One region of the Mesorhizobium sp. L103C105A0 genome, then DNA from elsewhere that is predicted to be linked to it. Evidence: predicted binding sites of a transcription regulator. Region 1 holds the regulator's gene; the other holds the start of a gene.
The links. The regulator PhoB, encoded in region 1, activates phosphate uptake and scavenging genes when phosphate is short. The targets are predictions, from matches to a motif close to TGTCATNNANCTGTCAT.

Region 1 (10,019 bases):
GCAAAGCCGCCGCTCGCTGCCTCGGAACGCGCCTTGCTGGAACCGCCGCCGGTTCGTGCCCGCGCCCGGGCCGCCGGGGATGAACGCCGGCTCGACATCCTCGTTGCCGAGGACAATGAGGTGAACCAGATGGTGTTCACCCAGATAATCGGCGAAACCGGCTACAGTTTCGAAATCGTCGGCAACGGCCGCAAGGCGCTCGACGCCTTCGGCCGGCTTAATCCGCGCATGATCCTGATGGACGTCTCGATGCCGGAGATGAACGGGCTCGAGGCCACCGCCGCAATTCGCCGGCTTGAAGAACATACGGGTATGCATATCCCGATCGTCGGCGTCACCGCGCATGCCTTGAAGGGCGACCGCGAGCGCTGCCTGGAAGCCGGCATGGACGACTATCTGCCCAAGCCGATCAGCCCCAGGGCGCTGCTCGAAAAGGTCGAGCGCTGGGTCGGCATATCAGGCGAAGCCCAACGAGACGCTGGATAGCAACCTGCGGCGCCGGCCGGGATTCGGCCGCGCCGCAACAGCCAAGGCTATGGTGCGATCGCACCATATCAAAGCTGGCGCCCAGTCAGGACAATGGTCGCGACGAAACCGCTCATTCAGTTACGGGCGGGAGCAAGCGACCGCCGACAAGAAACAGCGTCGAATCTACCCCAACGGACCTGTTTTTGGCGATGGCTCGGCCAAGATTCGCTCTGGCCACGGGCAACGCGCTCCCGTCCGGTTTTTCTTTCTCGGCATCGCGGCCTGCGATGTGCCGGGACTTGATGCCAGCACGAATTGCGCAAGCGTCTGATTCCAGCGGCAACTTCCATTCCCACAAACCGGCTTAAAGGGTGCGGCCCACAAGACGTCTGTGCGACGTTACCGGGCTGACACGAAACTGTCATGCGACTGTAATAATCGAAGGCTATTGGCCTCAGCGGGCGCCGGTTTGAAGAGGGCGCCAAGAGACCATCTTCCGAACAGGAGCAGGCCACATGAAGAAATTCCTCGTTACGGCATCGGCCGTGGCGGTAGCGTTCGCCGCATCGTCCGGTGTCGCCGCTGCGCGTGACCAGATCCAGGTCGCCGGTTCGTCGACCGTGCTGCCTTACGCCAAGATCGTCGCCGAGCAGTTCGGCGAAACCTTCACCAACTTCAAGACCCCGGTGGTCGAGTCCGGCGGCAGCGGCGCCGGCATCAAGGAGTTCTGCAAGGGCGTCGGCGAAGACACGATCGACATCGCCAACTCCTCGCGCCCGATCAAGAAGGACGAGCTGAAGTCCTGCGCCGACGCCGGCGTCAAGGACGTCCAGGAAGTCCGCATCGGCTATGACGGCATCGTCTTTGCCACCGACATCAAGGGTCCGGACTGGGCGCTGGTTCCCGCCGACATCTACAAGGCGCTCGCCGCCAAGCTGGTGGTCGACGGCAAGCTGGTCGACAACCCGAACACCAAGTGGAACCAGGTCAATCCGAAGCTGCCCGACTGGGATATCGCCGCCTATATCCCGGGTGAGAAGCACGGCACCCGTGAAGTGTTCGAGACCAAGCTGCTCGACGCCGGCTGCGACAAGGCCGCTTTGAAGGCTGCCGGCATCGCCGACGACAAGGAAATCGGCAAGACCTGCATCGCCATCCGCAAGGACGGCAAGGCTGTCGACATCGATGGCGACTACACCGAGACGCTGGCCCGCATCGACTCCAACAAGACCGGCGTTGGCGTGTTCGGCCTCGCCTTCTACGAGAACAATGCCGACAAGCTGAAGGTCGCTACCGTGGAAGGCATCGTGCCTTCGACGCAGACCATCGCCGATGGCACGTACCCCGTGTCGCGGCCGTTGTTCTTCTACGTCAAGAAGGCGCATCTGGGCGTCGTTCCCGGCCTCAAGGAATATGTCGAGTTCTTCCTTGATGACCAGATGATCGGCCCGGAAAGCCCGCTCGCCCAGTACGGCCTGGTTTCCGCTCCCGACGCCGAACGTCAGGGCCAGCGCGACGCCTTCGCCGCCGGAAAGACGATGTAATCAACCGACCGGATCAGGGCGCGGACCAAATCCGCGCCCTGATTTCGCCGCTTGCCGCAACGGTGGCGGCGATCTGAATTTTCCCTGGGGTGGGTGATGTCGTCCTTGCTCGTACTCGCCATAGTCATCGCCATAGGCGTGGTCGCTTTTGTGATCGGCCGCCAGCGCGCAGCGGCGCAGGATACCGGCAAGGTCAAGCCGCATTCGCGCGCGCATTATCATGGCTGGTGGGCCTTTCTGCTCGCGGTCCTGCCTGCCGTCCTGCTGCTCGCCGTCTGGGATATCGGCTCTTCCTTCTATCTCGACCGGCACATCCATGCCGCTTTGCCCGAGCGCACCGCCGACACAAAGGTGGCCAGCGAAGCGCTCGACGCCAGCATGGTGAAGAGCCTGGCCAAGGGCCTGCGCCGGCTCGATGGCGATACCGCACTTCCCGCTACTTTCGCCGAATTGCAGCCGCTGCTCGCCGCCAAGGGCGTGGCACTGGCCAGCGACACACAGGACTATATGATCCCGATCGCGGTCGAGGCGAACCAGGTCCAGGACCGGCTCGGCCTGTTCGGCGCCGTGCTGACCTTCGCGCTGTCGGTCGCCGGCGCCTTCTATGCGCTGAGGCAGATCGCGCCGCGCGCCAGGGCGCGCAACAATGTCGAGAAGCTGATGCTGTGGGGGCTGCTTGCGGCCTCGACCATCGCCATCCTGACCACGGTCGGCATCGTGCTGTCGATGCTGTTCCAGACGATCACCTTCTTCGAGAGCGTATCGCCGATGAGCTTCTTCTTCGGCACGGTGTGGGATCCGCGTTTCGCCGCCGCCGGTTCCGGCGGCAGCCAGGGTCAGTTCGGCCTGATCCCGCTACTCGCCGGCACGCTCTACATCGCCGCCGTCGCGCTTCTGGTCGCAGTGCCGGTCGGGCTGATGTCGGCGGTCTACATGTCCGAATATGCCTCGCGCGGTGTGCGCTCGGTGGTCAAGCCGGCGTTGGAACTGCTGGCCGGCATTCCGACCATCGTCTACGGCATCTTCGCCGTTGTCACGCTCGGACCGTTCTTGCGCGACCTGTCGGCGGCACTCACCGGCGGCTCGCCCTTCATCCAGGGCCAGAGCATCTTCACCGCCGGTCTGGTGATGGGCGTCATGCTGATCCCGGTCGTGTCCTCTTTGTCCGACGACATCATCACCGCGGTGCCGCGCGCAATGCGTGACGGCTCGCTCGGCCTCGGCGCCACGCGCTCCGAGACGATCAAGCGGGTGATCCTGCCGGCGGCACTGCCCGGCATCGTCGGCGCCATCCTGTTGACGGCGTCGCGCGCCATCGGCGAGACGATGATCGTCGTGCTGGCGGCGGGCGTCGCCGCCAATCTGACGGCCAATCCGTTCGAGGCGATGACGACCATCACCGTCAAGATTGTCAACCAGCTGACCGGCGATCTCGAGTTCAACTCGCCGCAGACGCTGGTCGCCTTCGCGCTCGGCCTGACGCTGTTCGCGCTGACGCTGGTGATGAACATCGTCGCCCTCTACATCGTGCGCAAGTACCGGGAGCAGTACGAATGACCGACATCCCCCTGGACACGATGGCGGGTGCCGTCGCGCGTCCGCGCCGCGACATCGGGCTGAAGGCGCGCTATGCCGCCGAACGCCGGTTCCGCATCTATGGCGTGATTGCGATCTCGGTGGGCCTGGCGTTCCTGGCCATCATGTTGATCACCATCGTCTCGAAAGGCTACACCGCCTTCTGGCAGACGACGGTGACGCTTCCGATCACCTTCGATGAGAAGGTCATCGACCCCTCGAACAAGCGTGCCACAGACCCGAATGTGCTGATCAAGGCGAACTATCCCAAGCTCGCCGAAAACGCGCTGGTGGCCAAGCTCGGCATCGATCCGGCCAACAAGCCGATGATGCTGAAGCTCAGGGGCTTCCTGTCGGAAGGCGCCCGCGTCCAGCTGCGCGACATCGTCTCCGCCGATCCGTCGGTGATCGGCAGGACGCGTGACGTCGACATCCTGGCTGCCGCGAACCTCGACTCGGCCTTCAAGGGTCAGATCGACCTCGGCGTCGATGAAGCGCGCCGCAAGGTGTCCAACCAGCAGATCGACTGGATGAACAAGCTTAAAGCCGACGGCGTGATGGCCGAGCATTTCAACACCGGCCTGTTCACCTATGGCGCCTCCAGCCGGCCCGAAACGTCGGGCATGGGCGTGGCGATCATCGGCTCGTTCTACATGATGGTGATCGTGCTGTTGCTGGCGCTGCCGATCGGCGTCGCCGCCTCGATCTATCTCGAGGAATTCGCCAAGAAGAACCGCTTCACCGACCTGATCGAGGTCAACATCAACAATCTCGCGGCGGTGCCGTCGATCGTCTTCGGTCTGCTTGGCCTTGCCGTGTTCATCAACTTCCTCGGCATGCCGCGCTCGGCTTCCTTCGTCGGCGGCCTGGTGCTGACCTTGATGACATTGCCGACCATAATCATCGCCACGCGCGCCGCCCTCGCCGCGGTGCCGCCGTCGATCCGCTCGGCGGCCCTAGGTCTCGGCGCCTCCAAGATGCAGATGGTGTTCCATCACATCCTGCCGCTTGCCGCCCCAGGCATCCTTACCGGCACCATCATCGGCCTGGCGCGTGCGCTCGGCGAGACAGCACCGCTGCTCTTGATCGGCATGGTCGCTTTCGTCGCCGATTATCCGACGACGCCTTTCGATCCGGCGACCGCGCTGCCGGTTCAGATCTATATGTGGGCAAACGAGGCTGAGCGCGCTTTTGTCGAGCGCATGTCCGGCGCCATCATCATCCTGCTCGTCTTCCTCATGGCCATGAACATCACCGCGATCGTGCTCCGGCGCCGGTTCGAGCGGCGCTGGTAGAAAAAAGGCAATTTGGTATGAACATCATGACCGAACAGTCCCTTGAGAATGCAGTGGGCGACAAAATGAACGCCAAGTCGAACGAAGTCATCAAGATGCGCGGCGACAAGGTCGGCGTCTTCTACGGCGAGAAGCAGGCGTTGTTCGACGTCAATCTCGACATCAGCCAGAACCAGGTGACGGCGCTGATCGGCCCGTCCGGCTGCGGCAAGTCGACCTTCCTGCGCTGCCTCAACCGCATGAACGACACCATCGATTCGGCGCGGGTGACCGGCAAGATCACGCTCGATGAAGACGACATCTACGACAAGAACATCGATGTCGTCGAACTGCGCGCCCGCGTCGGCATGGTGTTCCAGAAACCCAACCCGTTCCCGAAGTCGATCTACGAGAACGTCGCCTACGGCCCGCGCATCCATGGGCTGGCCAAGCGCAAGTCCGACATGGACCAGATCGTCGAGCAGAGCCTGAAGAAGGCTGCGATCTGGAACGAGGTCAAGGACCGCCTGCAGGAGCCCGGCACCGGCCTGTCCGGCGGCCAGCAGCAGCGCCTGTGCATCGCGCGCGCCATCGCCGTGTCGCCGGAGGTGATCCTGATGGACGAGCCCTGCTCGGCGCTCGATCCGATCGCCACCGCCCGTGTCGAGGAGCTGATCGACGAACTGCGCCAGAACTACACGATCGTCATCGTCACCCACTCGATGCAGCAGGCGGCGCGCGTCTCGCAGCGCACGGCGATGTTCCATCTCGGCTATCTCGTCGAGGAGGGCGCCACCGACAAGATGTTCACCAACCCCGACGACAAGCGCACCCAGGACTACATTACCGGCCGCTTCGGCTGAGCCGTCCGGCGGGTGAATTTTCAGGCACGAGGACCAAGATCATGGGTGAACATACCGTCGCCTCCTTCGATGAAGAGCTCGGGCAGATCAGCAAGCTGATCCGCGACATGGGCGATCTGGCAGGCTCGATGGTCAGCGGCTCGACCAGGGCGCTGCTCAATTCGGACAATGCGCTGGCACAGCGTGTCGTTTCCGACGACGCCATCATGGATGCGCGCCAGCGCGAACTGGACGACCGCGCCATCACGCTGATCGCCAAGCGCCAGCCGATGGCCAACGATCTGCGCGCCGTGGTCGGCTCGATCCGCATGGCGGGCGACCTCGAGCGCATCGGCGACCTCGCCAAGAACATCGCCAAACGCGTCGGCACCGTGGGCTTGAGCGTCACGCCGCGCGACCTCTCGCACTCCATCGATGCCATGGCGCAACTGGTGCTGATCCAGGTGCAAGGCGTCGTCGAGGAATATGCCGCCACCGATGCGGCAGCGCTTGCAAAACTCAGGAATGACGACGAGCGCATCGACGTCAAATACACGTCCGTGTTTCGTGAGCTCTTGACCTACATGATGGAAGACCCTCGCAACATCACCGCCTGCACGCATCTCTTGTTCTGCGCCAAGAATCTTGAGCGCATCGGCGATCATGTCACCAACATCGCCGAAAATGCGTATTATGTGCTGACCGGCCAGCAATTGCCCGCCAATCGTCCGAAGCAGGACGAGACGGCGATGGCCACGCCGGCCTGATGAGGGTGAACTGCCTATGATCGCGCCACGCATCATGGTCGTGGAGGACGAGGAGCCGCTGGGCGTGCTCCTCCGCTACAACCTCGAATCCGAAGGCTATCAGGTCGAGGTGGTGACACGCGGCGACGAAGCCGAGATCCGCCTGCAGGAAAACGTGCCCGATCTCCTGGTGCTCGACTGGATGGTGCCCGCTGTTTCCGGCATCGAGCTCTGCCGGCGGCTTAGAGTGCGGCCCGAAACCGAGCGGCTGCCGATCATCATGCTGACCGCGCGCGGTGAGGAAAGCGATCGCGTGCGCGGCCTGTCCACCGGTGCCGACGACTATCTGGTCAAGCCATTCTCGACGCCGGAGTTCATGGCGCGCGTGAAGGCGCTGCTGCGCCGGGCCAAGCCGGAAGTGCTGTCGAGCGTGCTCAAGGTCGGCGACATCGTGCTCGATCGAGAATCGCACCGGGTCTACCGCAAGAAGAGCGAGATCAGGCTCGGACCGACCGAGTTCCGGCTGCTCGAATTCATGATGCGCCATCCCGGCCGCGTGTTCTCGCGCAGCCAACTGCTCGACAATGTCTGGGGCGAGACGATCTATATAGACGAGCGAACCGTCGACGTCCATGTCGGGCGCTTACGCAAAGCGGTCAACAACGGCCGCATGCCGGATGTCATCCGTACCATTCGCGGCGCCGGCTACGCGATCAGGGAAGATTAGGATGCTGCGCGTCGCGCCGTTGCCGGCCATTCAGGCGACATGCTTGCCGGATTTGGCCTGAATGCCCGGCGCGAAAATCTCCTGATCGACGAAGCCGAGCGCGCGCATGGCACAGCCTTCGCGGATCAGCGGCAGCTCGTTGGGCTCGGTGTCGAAGGAGATCGATTTCGAGTGCTGGCCGCCGGCGGTCTGGGCGATCGCTTCGCGCAATGCCGGTTCGATCAGGTCGAAGGCGGCGGCGCTGACGCCTACCATGGCGACGGGTGCCGGATCGATCAGCGCAAACAGGCTGCCGAGGCCGAAGCCGAGCGCCTCGCCGGCCCTGCGATAGGCTTCGCGCTCCGGGCCGTCGGTTTCGCGGGCGCGCGCGGCGAGTGCGCGCATATCAGCGTCGCCGATATCGACCGGCTCGGCATCCTCGCCCATCATTTTGGCGCTGCGCCAGATGGCGTAGTTTCCGGCATAGGCTTCCACGCAGCCGCGCCGCCCGCAGCGGCAGAGCGCGCCGCCCGGACGGTGGATCATGTGGCCGAACTCGCCGCCCGAGGAATGGGTGCCGGTGAACAGTTCGCCTTTCAGCACCAGGCCCATGCCGATGCCGTGCGATAAGAGGATGGCGATAAAATTGTCGCGGTAGCGCTCGGGCTGGCGCCATTGCAGCGCCACCGCCATCATGTTGCAATCGTTCTCCATGGTGGCAGGAATGCCGAATTCCGCTTCCAACATGTCGGCGAAGGCAATGTCGGTCAGTGGCGTGATCGGCGACCACAGCATGGCGCGCGCCTGCGAATCGGTGATGCCCTGGATGCCCATGGCAATGCGGGCGATGCTCTGGACATCGAGGTCGGGATCCTCAAGCCGCCGCCGGACGATTGCTACGCATTCGCCAATCAGCTCGTCGCGCGGCTTGGTCAGCGTGTCCAGCCGGCGCTGTTCCTCGGCGACGACGTGGCCGGCATAGTCGATGACGGTGACGGACAGGAAATTGAGCGACAGCACGACGGTCATCACCGCCGCCGCTTCCGGGTTGAGACCAAGGCCCACCTGCGGCCGGCCGCGTTTCAGTGCGCCGGTCTCGCCAGGTTTGCCTTCAATCAGGATGCCTTCTTGAATCAGATCAGACGAGATTGCCGATATGGTCGAGTGGCTGAGGCCGGTGGTCGCCGCAATCTCGGTCCGCGACGGCTGGCCGGCCCGGCGCACGGCTGAAATCACCATCGCACGGTTGCGACGGCGCAGATCGTCGTGGCGGATTCCAACCGACATTTGTTTCCTCCCGGCCTCCTCGCGCCTCATGATAGTGACGGCGTTCGACGGCACCAGCCAAATATTGGCAGACGCCGGCAGCCCTGTCATTGTTTATTGCGGACCTCGAAAAAATTCGGCACGGCCATCAGAATCCATCAGAATCGATGTTGACAGCGCGTTATCATTGAACCAGTATTTTTTCGAGGCTCGAAAAAATAGCGCCTCTGTGTGCCGGCCCTCGGGCCAGTTTTGTCGCGCCGCACGCGGCGCAGGGAGGATTATGATGAACAGATTTGCAGCCGCCATGCTGGCGGGTGTCGCCATGTCGCTGGCGCTGATGTCGGTCGCGCAGGCGAAGGACAAGGTCATCGGCGTGTCGTGGTCGAACTTCCAGGAAGAGCGCTGGAAGACCGACGAGGCGGCGATGAAAACGGCGATAGAGGCTGCCGGCGACAAGTACATTTCCGCCGACGCGCAGTCCAATCCCGGCAAGCAGCTGACCGACGTCGAAAGCCTGATCTCGCAGGGCGCCAACTCGCTGATCATCCTGGCGCAGGACGCCTCGGCCATCGGCCCGGCGGTGCAGAAGGCGCTGGACGAAGGCATTCCGGTCGTCGGCTATGACCGCCTGATCGAGAACAAGGACGTCTTCTACCTGACCTTCGACAACAAGGAAGTCGGCCGCATGCAGGCCCGCGAAGTGTTCAAGGCGAAGCCCGAAGGCAACTATGTCTTCATCAAGGGCTCTGGCTCGGATCCGAATGCCGATTTCCTGTTCTCGGGCTCGATGGAAGTGCTCAAGGAAGCCATCGACTCGGGCAAGATCAAGAATGTCGGCGAGGCCTATACCGATGGCTGGCTGCCGGCCAACGCGCAAAAGAACATGGAACAGTTCCTGACCGCCAATGACAACAAGGTCGATGCCGTGGTTGCGGCCAATGACGGCACCGCCGGCGGCGTTGTCGCCGCGCTGACGGCGCAGGGCCTTGCCGGAACGGTTCCGGTCTCGGGCCAGGACGGCGACCATGCCGCTCTGAACCGCATCGCGCTCGGCACGCAGACGGTGTCGGTGTGGAAGGACGCGCGCGAACTCGGCAAGAACGCCGCCGAGATCGCCTCGCAGCTTGCCGATGGCAAGAAGACGGGCGACATTGCCGGCGCCAAGGACTTCACCACGCCTGGCGGCAACACCGTCAAGTCGCTGTTCCTGACCCCCGTCGCGATCACCAAGGACAACCTCAACGTCGTCATCGACGCCGGCTGGATCAAGAAGGACGAAGTCTGCACGGGCGTCGCCGCCGGCAGCGTCGCGGCTTGCAACTGATCTCGACGACTTGAAGAAATGAGGCGCCGCGGCTGTCAAGCCGCGGCGTTTTCTCTACGAGAATTGTGTGTTTCCGCCATCGGCGGCAAACTTCTAGGCTGTGGTCCGGCATCCGCGCCAGACGGCAAGCCGCTGGAGGACATCATGACCGACACGACCTCAAATCCGCAGGCCGATACGGCACGAGCGTCTGAACTCGGCGCGGTCGCCCGGTTCCTGAAAGCGACCGAGCTCGACACGCGCATGCTCGGCATGGTCGGCGCGCTGCTGG
Region 2 (10,019 bases), on a different contig from region 1:
TGGCGCCGTTGCTCAGCGACACCTGCGGCTGGAAATAGACTTGGAAGGCGTTCTCCGAAATCGCGACCTTGATGTCGTGCTCGAGCTGCTTGCGGTAGTCTAGCTCGCGCCTGAGTTCCTCGGAGAAGAACGAGAAGCTGCCGCCGCCGAGCTTTTTGGCGGAATAGAGCGCGAGGTCGGCGTGGACGAGCAGATCCTCGGCATTGTCGGCGTCGATGGGATAGACGGCAACGCCGGCGCTGGCCCCTGGAAGGATGGTCGTGCCCTGGAAGGTAATCGGCTCGTTGATCTCCTCCAGGATGCGCCGGGCCAGCATGTTGATGTCCTCGGGGCCGCCGGCGCCATTGAGGATCATCACGAATTCGTCGCCGCCAAGGCGCGCGCACAGATCCGACGCGCGGCAGGAATCGCGCATGCGCTGCGCGGTGACGACCAGAACATAGTCGCCGGCGGCGTGGCCGAGTGTGTCGTTGATCTGCTTGAACCGGTCGAGGTCGAGCTGGATCACCGCCAGCCTCTCACGCCGGCGATGCGCGCCCTTGATCAGCGTCTCGAAGTGATCGGTCAGGAAGGTGCGGTTGTGCAGGCCGGTCAGCCCGTCATGTACGGCGATGAAGGCCATCGAGTTGCGGGCATCGACAAGCTCATGGGTCTTGCGCAGGATCGCCTTCGACATCGGCCGGAAGATGAAAAGCGCCACCAGCACGATGACGCCGATGGTGGCGTAGAACAAGGTGCGGTGGAGATCGAGGAGCTTTTCCGACCGCTCGTCGGCGAATGCGGCGATGCGTTGGCCGAGCGCGGCATAACCCGACAGCGTCGCATTGGCGACGGAAGCATCGAGATTGACGCGCTCGCCGCCGCCCTTGTAGGCGGCATTGCCGGAGAGCTGGGATTCGAAGGACGAGATCAGCCTTTCGCCATTGGCGACCAGCCCGACCGAGAAATAGTCGAGGTGGAACGGCTTGCCGTAGAGCACGCTCTCGATCGACCTTGGGTCGGACAATGCCGGCGACAGCGGGTCGGCTCCCGTCTGTTTGAGGAGCAGGTCGTAGTTCGTCTCGAACTCGGCGGTCGCCTGTTTCAGCGCGGCAACCAGGGCCGGCTGCTTGTCACGCGCGGCGGAGCCGGTTGCGCTGGTCAAAAAGACGATGCGCTGCGACAGCGCCTTCTGGGTGCTGACGATGTCGAGCAGAGTATGGTTGTGCTGTTGCGCCGCCATCATCTGCTGCAGCAGGATGAAGGAGGCCATCACCATGGCGGCGATGATCAGCAGCGCCAGCCAATAGCCGCTCTTGATCAGCAGGATGAGTTTGCCCGAGACGGTTTGCGCCGGCTGCTGCGACATATTCTAGGTGACCCCTCGGTCGAACTGATTCTGCCACCGATTCGTGGCGAGAAGACCATTGCCTTGAAAGGGTTAACAGGTCTGGAAGCCGGCGGAACTGTTGCTTCGGCAGTAAACGAAAGCTGCCGAGATGGTTATCATGTTCTTTCGCGGCATAGCCGTATTCGCGTGCCTGCTACTCCAGCACGCGGGCCATGCGATCGGGTCGCGCCAGGGTTGAGCCCGCCGTGCCACCGAAACGGTCGCTTTTGCGATGGATTTTTAGTGCGCGTAGCGCGACAGTCGCGCCAATCTCAACAGGACCTGATCCATGAGCGCGGCATTCCTCTCCCATATCGACAACGAACTGCAAGGGCTGAAATCCGCCGGGCTCTACAAATCCGAGCGGGTGATCACCTCGACCCAGTCGGCTGAGATCGAAGTCGGCGGCGACAAGGTGCTGAATTTCTGCGCCAACAACTATCTCGGCCTCGCCGACAGCTCAGAATTGCGCGATGCAGCCAAAGGCGCGCTGGACCGCTACGGTTACGGCATGGCCTCGGTGCGCTTCATCTGCGGCACGCAGGAAGAGCACAAGCAGCTTGAATCAACGATTTCATCATTCCTCGGCATGGACGACACCATCCTCTACGGCTCCTGCTTCGACGCCAATGGCGGCCTGTTCGAAACGCTGCTCGGCGAGGAGGATGCGATCATCTCCGATGCGCTGAACCATGCCTCGATCATCGACGGCGTGCGGCTGTCGAAGGCCAAGCGTTTCCGCTATGCCAACAACGACATGGCCGACCTCGAAGCGCGGCTGAAAGAGGCGAAAGACTGCCGCTTCCGCCTGATCGCCACCGACGGCGTGTTCTCCATGGACGGCATCATCGCCAATCTGAAAGGCGTCTGCGACCTCGCGGAAAAGTACGGCGCCATGGTGATGGTCGACGACAGCCATGCCGTCGGCTTCGTCGGCAAAAACGGCCGCGGCTCGGCCGAGCATTGCGGCGTCGAGGGCAGGGTGGATATCATCACCGGCACGCTCGGCAAGGCGCTCGGCGGCGCCTCCGGCGGCTACACCTCCAGCAAAAGCCAGGTCGTCGACTGGCTGCGCCAGCGTTCGCGGCCTTATCTCTTCTCCAACACGCTGATGCCGGCGATCGCCGGCGCCTCGATCAAGGTTTTCGAGCTGATCCGAAATGGCGATGCGCTACGCGAGCGCCTCTATGCCAATGCGGCGCGGTTCAGGTCCGAGATGGGCAAGCTCGGCTTCACATTGGCCGGCGCCGATCACCCGATCATCCCGGTGATGCTGGGCGATGCCAGCCTGGCGCAGGAAATGGCGGCGCGCATGCTGAAGCGCGGCATTTATGTCATCGGCTTTTCCTTCCCGGTGGTGCCGAAAGGCCAGGCGCGCATCCGCACGCAGATGTCGGCGGCGCATTCCGCCGCCGACATCGACCGCGCCGTGGCGGCATTCGCCGCAGTCGGCAAGGAACTGGGCGTCATCTCCTGAGCCGCCAAAAGCGATTCCGGATCAAAGGATTCAAGGGACAAAAGCATGTCGAACATGATGAAGGCGCTGGTGAAGGCCAAGGCCGAGCCGGGTATCTGGATGGAAGAGGTGCCGGTGCCGGAGATCGGCCCCAACGACGTGCTGATCAAGGTCAAGAAGACCGCGATCTGCGGCACCGACGTGCATATCTACAATTGGGATCAGTGGGCACAAAAGACCGTGCCGGTGCCGATGGTGACCGGCCATGAATTCGTCGGCACCGTTGCCGATTTCGGCTCGGCGGTCACCGAATACAAGGTCGGCCAGCGCGTCTCCGGCGAAGGCCACATCGTTTGCGGCCATTGCCGTAACTGCCGCGCGGGCAGGGGCCATCTCTGCCGCAACACGCTCGGCGTCGGCGTCAACCGTCCCGGCGCCTTCGGCGAGTATCTGGCGATCCCGCAGCACAATGTCGTCTCTATCCCCGACGATGTGCCCGACGAGATCGCGGCGATCTTCGATCCGCTCGGCAATGCCGTCCACACCGCCCTGTCCTTCGATCTCGTCGGCGAAGACGTGCTGGTCACCGGAGCCGGACCGATCGGCATCATGGGCGCGCTCGTTGCCCAATGCGTGGGTGCGCGAAAAGTCGTCATCACCGACATCATCCCGGTGCGGCTGGCGCTGGCCAAAAAACTCGGCGTCCAGCATGTCGTCGATGCGTCCAAGGAAAAGCTGCGCGACGTCATGCCGGCGCTCGGCATGACCGAGGGTTTTGACGTCGGCCTCGAAATGTCGGGCGCCGCGCCCGCCTTCCGCGACATGATCGACACGATGAACAATGGCGGCAAGATCGCCATTCTCGGCATCGCGCCGACCGGCTTCGAAATCGATTGGAACAAGGTCATCTTCAAGATGCTTCATCTCAAGGGCATCTACGGCCGCGAGATGTTCGAGACCTGGTACAAGATGATTGCGCTGGTGCAGGGGCCGCTGGATGTGTCGGGTCTGATTACGCACCGCATTGGGATCGACGATTTCCAGACGGGGTTTGACGCGATGCGGAGCGGCAGTTCGGGCAAGGTGGTGATGGATTGGTGAGGCGCAGAGGCACGTTCTAGCTGGAGAAGCCGGCGGGACAGCACCCCCCTCTGGCCTGCCGGCCATCTCCCCCGCAAGGAGGGAGATTGGCAGCTTTGACGCCTCGCCAACCTCTGCAACATTGGAGATTGGCGAAAGCCTTCGCGACATCTGATCTCCCCCCTTGCGGGGGAGATGTCCGGCAGGACAGAGGGGGGTGGGAAGGATCGCTACGTCGACGATCTAGACTGCCGAGTGTCCGCTCGCCATCCATAGAGCCAGTCGAGGTCGGCGGCGAGCTTGTCGGGCGAGCGCATGGCCAGGAACAGATTGCGGGCGATCGCCACCGGGCCGGCAGCATGCCAGGCGAGGCGGTTTACGGCCCCACGACGCGCGGCCTTGGCGACACGCGGCCGCCGAAGATTTTCCCAGATTTGAAAACTTCTGGGCAGATCGCCAGGGAAATCGGCGATAGCGTCGGCAAGCGTGATGGCATCTTCGATCGCCATTGCCGCGCCCTGTGCGGCAAACGGCGTCATCGCATGCGCAGCGTCGCCGATCAGCGCGATGCCCTGCGGGCTCGTCCACCGCTTCTGTTCGACGGTGTGGATCGGAAAGGCCGTCCATGGGCCGGCCAGTGCCACAAGCTTCGTCAGGCCCGGCGCGGTGCCGCGCAGGGCAGCCGTGAGGATCGCGGGATCGGCATGGCCCGACCAACCTTCGGCCATGCGCTCACCCTTGGTGAAGGCGGCGAGATTGAAGGCCCGGCCTTTGCTGACGGGGTAGGCGACCATGTGGAAGCCAGGATGCAGGAACGTGGTGACGCAGTCGGCGGCGCCGATCGCGACAAAGGCTTCTCCGGCCGCACCGTCGGCCGCGATTGTAGCCCGCCAGGCGAGTTCGCCCGAAAAACGGCTTTTGACGAAGTCCTCGCCTGCGAGTTGCGCCCTGACCGCCGACCAGACGCCGTCGGCGCCGACCAGCAGTTTGCCGCGTGCCTCGATCTCGCGGCCGTCCACTTCGGCGGTCACGGCGACATATTGCGCGTCTTTGACGATGCCGGTCACGCGGGCGCCGGTGATGAGCTCAATCTGCGACCGTTCAGCCATTTGCCCCAGCAGCGCTGCCTGCAGATCTGCGCGATGGGCGACAAGATAGGGCGACTGCCAGCGCGCTTCGGCGGCGTGCCCGAGCGGTACCCGCGCCAGTTCGCGCAGCGTCCCGGCGTCCTTGAGCACGACCGCTTCCGGCCGCAACGCTGCGGGCAGCAGTCGGTCGAGCACGCCGAGTTTTCCAAGAATGCGTGTTGCGTTGGGCGAAAGCTGGATGCCGGCGCCGGCCGCTTCGAGGTGCTGTGCCTGTTCGATAAGCTTTACCGGATAACCCCGTCCGGCGAAGGCAAGGGCAGCGGTCAGCCCGGCGATGCCGGCCCCGGCGATTATGACCTGCCGGGACCTGATGTCTTCCATCGGGCTTGTCGCGGAAGGATCAGGCGGCCTGGTCGATATAAAGGCAACCAGCCGGCAGCGTTTCCGTCGCCCTCAGCTTCGCCGAATAGCGGTAGAGCGTCGAGCAGTAGGGACAGACCTTTTCATTGTCGTCGCCCATGTCGAGGAACACATGCGGGTGGTCGAATGGCGGGTTGGCGCCGGTGCACATGAATTCCTTGACGCCGATGTCGATTGCCGGATGGCCCGCATCGTTCTGGAAATGGGGAATGGAACCGCCTGCCATCGTCGTCTCCTTGATCTCGTCGAAAAGCATCTGGAACATAACAGGCCTGTTTGCAAGATCGATGAAATGAAACTGTCGCAAAAGCCTGTCAGAGGATACGTTGAGCCGGTTAAGTGCATGTCCCTGAAATCGGAACGGTTTTCGCCGAAGGGTCATGCGCCACAAAAGCGTGTTAGAGGCATGGCACGTCCAGCGGCGCTCCAAGGGACGGTTGGCGGGGGAAGAGCAGGAACCATGAACGAACTGAAGCCGGTGCAGAGCGAATTCATCAATGTCGAGGTGGCGAGCCCCGAGGGCGGCAACCCCGATCGGTTCGTCAACCGTGAGTTCTCCTGGCTGCAGTTCAACCGGCGTGTGCTCGAGGAATCCCAGAACCAGCACCATCCGCTGCTCGAACGCGTCCGTTTCCTGTCGATTTCAGCCGCCAATCTCGACGAATTCTTCATGGTCCGCGTCGCCGGCCTTGCCGGCCAGGTGCGCGAAGGCATTGCGCTCAAGAGCCCCGACGGCCGCACGCCGGAGCAGCAGCTGGAACAATTGCTGCGCGAGGTCGAGCGGCTGCAGGAGGACCAGCAGAACAGCCTTTCGGCGCTGATGCTGCTGCTCAACAAGGAAGGCATTGAGAGCATCACCCGCGATGCACTGACCAAGGATGAGAAAGTCTGGCTGGAAGACCATTTCCAGGACCAGGTCTTCCCGGTCCTGACTCCACTGTCGATCGACCCGGCGCATCCGTTTCCGTTCATTCCCAATCTCGGCTTCTCGATGGCGCTGCAATTGCGCCATCGCAAGAATGGCGAGGAGATGAGCGCGCTTCTGCGCCTGCCGGTGGCGCTGAAGCGCTTCATCCGTCTGCCCGACCGCAAGCAGCACGTTCGCTTCATTCCGTTGGAGGAGGCTGTCGGCCTCTATATCGGCAAGCTGTTCCCCGGCTATGAGGTCAAGGGTTCCGGCACCTTCCGCATCATCCGGGACAGCGATATCGAGGTCGAGGAAGAGTCGGAAGATCTCGTGCGCCTGTTCGAGACGGCGCTGAAGCGGCGCCGCCGCGGTTCGGTCATCCGCATCGAATTCGACAAGTCGATGCCCGGCGAATTGCGCGAGTTCGTCGCCGGCGAGCTTGGCGTCTCTTCGAGCCGCATCAGCGTTCTGACCGGCCCGTTGGCGCTCAGCCAGATTTCCGAGATCGTTGCCGTGCCGCGCGACGACCTGAAATTCACCCCTTACAATCCGCGCTTTCCCGAGCGCATCCGCGAGCATGGCGGCGATTGTTTCGCGGCCATCCGCGAGAAGGACATCGTCGTCCACCACCCCTATGAATCCTTCGACGTGGTGGTCCAGTTCCTGCGCCAGGCGATGGCCGACCCGGAGGTGGTGGCGATCAAGCAGACGCTCTACCGCACCTCCAACGACAGCCCGATCGTGCGCGCCTTGGTCGACGCGGCCGAGGCAGGCAAGTCGGTGACCGCCCTGGTCGAGCTCAAGGCGCGCTTCGACGAGGAGGCCAACATCCGCTGGGCGCGCGACCTCGAACGCGCCGGCGTCCAAGTCGTGTTCGGCTTCCTCGAACTGAAGACCCATGCGAAAATGTCGCTTGTGGTGCGGCGCGAGGACGGCAAGCTGCGCAACTATGTCCATCTCGGCACCGGCAACTACCATCCGGTGACCGCGCGCATCTACACCGACCTGTCCTTCTTCACCACCGATCCGACGATCGCGCGCGATGTCGCCCAGCTGTTCAACTTCATCACCGGCTATGCCGAGCCGACCGATGAGATGCGGATCGCCATCTCGCCATTTACGCTGCGCAGCCGCATCCTCAAGCACATTGCCGACGAGGTCGCCCACGCGCTGGCTGGCCGTCCGGCGCGCATATGGATGAAGATGAACGCGCTCGTCGATCCCAACATCATAGACGCGCTCTATGACGCCAGCCGTGCCGGCGTCGAGATCGATCTCGTCGTGCGCGGCATCTGCTGCCTGCGGCCGCAGGTGCCCGGCCTGTCGGAAAACATCAGGGTCAAGTCGATCGTCGGCCGCTTCCTCGAACACAGCCGCATCTACTGCTTCGGCAACGGCCATGGCCTGCCGTCGGACGAGGCGATCGTCTACATCGCCTCGGCCGACTTGATGCCACGCAATCTCGACCGCCGCGTCGAGACCATGGTGCCGATCACCAATCCAACGGTGCATGAACAGATCCTTGGCCAGATCATGCTGGGCAACATCATGGACAACCAGCAAAGTTTCGACGTATTGGCTGACGGAACCTCCCGGCGCGTCGTGCTGGAGGAGGGTGAGGAACCGTTCAACGCGCAGGAATATTTCATGACCAATCCGAGCCTGTCGGGACGGGGTGACGCGCTGAAGTCGCATGCGCCCAAGCGCATCGCGCAGTTCAAGCGTCGCAAGAAGAACACCGGCTGATGATTTCAACGTCCCAAGGCCGGCTGCAGGATCGCCGGCCGCTGTCCATCATCGACATCGGCTCGAACTCGATCCGCCTTGTCGTCTATGAAGGGTTGGCGCGCTCGCCGACCTTGCTGTTCAACGAAAAGATGCTGGCCGGCCTCGGCCGCGGCATCGTTTCGACCGGCAAGCTCGACCCCGAGGCGGTGACGCGCTCGATGGAGGAGTTCCGCCGTTTCCGCGCGCTCTCCGACCAGGCGGGTGCGGAGCACATGTTTGTGCTGGCAACGGCCGCGGCCCGCGAAGCGATCAACGGCCCCGACTTCATCCACCGCGCCCAGGATGTGCTCAAGACCGAGATCCGCGTGCTCACTGGCCGGCAGGAGGCGCATTATTCGGCGCTTGGCGTCATTTCGGGCTTCCACCCCGCCAATGGCATTGCCGGCGATCTTGGCGGCGGCAGCCTGGAGCTTATCGACATCAATGGCGAGGCGATCGGCGACGGCATCACGCTGCCGCTGGGTGGCCTGCGGCTGCAGGACATGGCCAGGAATTCGCTCGCCCAGGCGGCAAAGATCACCCGCGACGAACTGGCGCGCGCCAAATTGTTGAAGGGCGGGCTGGGACGGCCCTTTTACGCCGTTGGCGGCACCTGGCGAAACCTTGCCCGGCTGCACATGGAAATGACCAACTACCCGCTTGGCGTCATGCACCACTATGAGATCGGTGTCGAAAGCGCCGCCAATTTCCTGAAGCAGGTGGCGAAAGGCGAGATCGAGAAGGTCAAGGGCATCGAAGGTGTGTCGAAGAACCGCCGTTCGCTGCTGCCCTATGGCGCGGTCGTGCTGCAGGAGATCATGGCGGCGATGCAGCCGTCGAAGATCATCGTCTCGGCGTTGGGCGTGCGCGAAGGGTTTCTCTATTCGCTGCTCGACCCTGCCGAGCAGAAGGCCGATCCGCTGGTCTCCGCTTCGGAGGAACTGGCGCGGCTGCGGTCGCGCTCGGTCACCCATGCGCATGAGCTTGTCGAATGGACGGACAAGACCTTTGCCGCCTTCGGCATCGACGAGACGGAGGATGAGGCGCGCTATCGCCACGCTGCCTGTCTGCTGGCCGATATAGGCTGGCGCGCACACCCGGAATATCGCGGCAAGCAGTCGCTCAACATCATTGCCCACGCGTCCTTCATTGGCGTCGATCACCCCGGCCGTGCCTTCCTGGCGCTGGTCGGCCTGTTCCGCCACGAAGGCGTGTTCAACGATGCGGCGCCGGAAATCCGCGGCCTGGCGACGCCGCGCTATCTCGAGCGCGCCCGCATCCTGGCGGCGGTGCTGCGCGTCGTCTATCTGCTGACTGCGGCCATGCCCGGCGTCATGCCGCGGCTGAAATGGGAAAACCGCGGCAATGGCACGTTGGCGCTGGTGCTGCCGGCCTCACTTTCCGATCTTTACGGCGAACGCCCGGCCGGACGGCTGGCGCAACTGGCGCGGATCACCAACCGCCGGCTGGTGCTGGCGGTCGAGGGTGGGCAGAGCGTGTCGGTGAAGTAGGCGCGGCCTGACAGCAAAACCATGTCGTCGTCGGCCTCGCGTTCGAGGACCGGCTTCCTCAATCCGTCGCTGCTTCGCACCGCCACCTTCCCCCTCCGGAGGGAAAGGAAGGGAGCCTCGTTGGAAAGCGTTGGCGGCAATAGGCTCGCGCACTTCCTCTACCCCGTCGATCGGGGGAGAGGTGGCTCGACGAAGCCGAGACGGAGTGGGGGTCGACCTGGCACGGATGGTTCAACCGGGACGATATTTGACGATATCAGACCGCGGCGCGGCGCCCGTCGATCGACCAGGCCCCGGCGCCGGCCATGGCTAGCGCCAGGAATCCACCGGCGATGGCAATATCCTTCATCAGCATCTGCTGGTGCAGGAAGGTGAGCATCGGGTCATCGCCGCCCTGGCCGTAGTGGCCGATGGAGCCTGC

Region 2: a site for PhoB is predicted at 5,702-5,718, ahead of X727_RS138685 (RNA degradosome polyphosphate kinase). Genes of this name have one in related genera too.

Annotation. Positions count from the first base shown of each region.
Region 1 is NZ_AYXF01000011.1:89,916-99,934, forward strand. It holds gene X727_RS140490 (PAS domain-containing protein) at 1-486, shown strand, start outside; gene X727_RS140485 (substrate-binding domain-containing protein) at 984-2,012, shown strand; gene pstC (phosphate ABC transporter permease subunit PstC) at 2,109-3,569, shown strand; gene pstA (phosphate ABC transporter permease PstA) at 3,566-4,882, shown strand; gene pstB (phosphate ABC transporter ATP-binding protein PstB) at 4,900-5,724, shown strand; gene phoU (phosphate signaling complex protein PhoU) at 5,766-6,470, shown strand; gene phoB (phosphate regulon transcriptional regulator PhoB) at 6,487-7,176, shown strand; gene X727_RS140455 (ROK family protein) at 7,207-8,442, opposite strand; gene xylF (D-xylose ABC transporter substrate-binding protein) at 8,708-9,748, shown strand; gene X727_RS140445 (sugar ABC transporter permease) at 9,893-10,019, shown strand, end outside.
Region 2 is NZ_AYXF01000014.1:86,093-96,111, forward strand. It holds gene X727_RS138710 (EAL domain-containing protein) at 1-1,348, opposite strand, end outside; gene X727_RS138705 (glycine C-acetyltransferase) at 1,659-2,846, shown strand; gene tdh (L-threonine 3-dehydrogenase) at 2,892-3,926, shown strand; gene X727_RS138695 (FAD-dependent monooxygenase) at 4,136-5,374, opposite strand; gene X727_RS138690 (zinc-finger domain-containing protein) at 5,394-5,639, opposite strand; gene X727_RS138685 (RNA degradosome polyphosphate kinase) at 5,874-8,066, shown strand; gene ppx (exopolyphosphatase) at 8,066-9,598, shown strand; gene X727_RS138675 (DoxX family protein) at 9,855-10,019, opposite strand, start outside.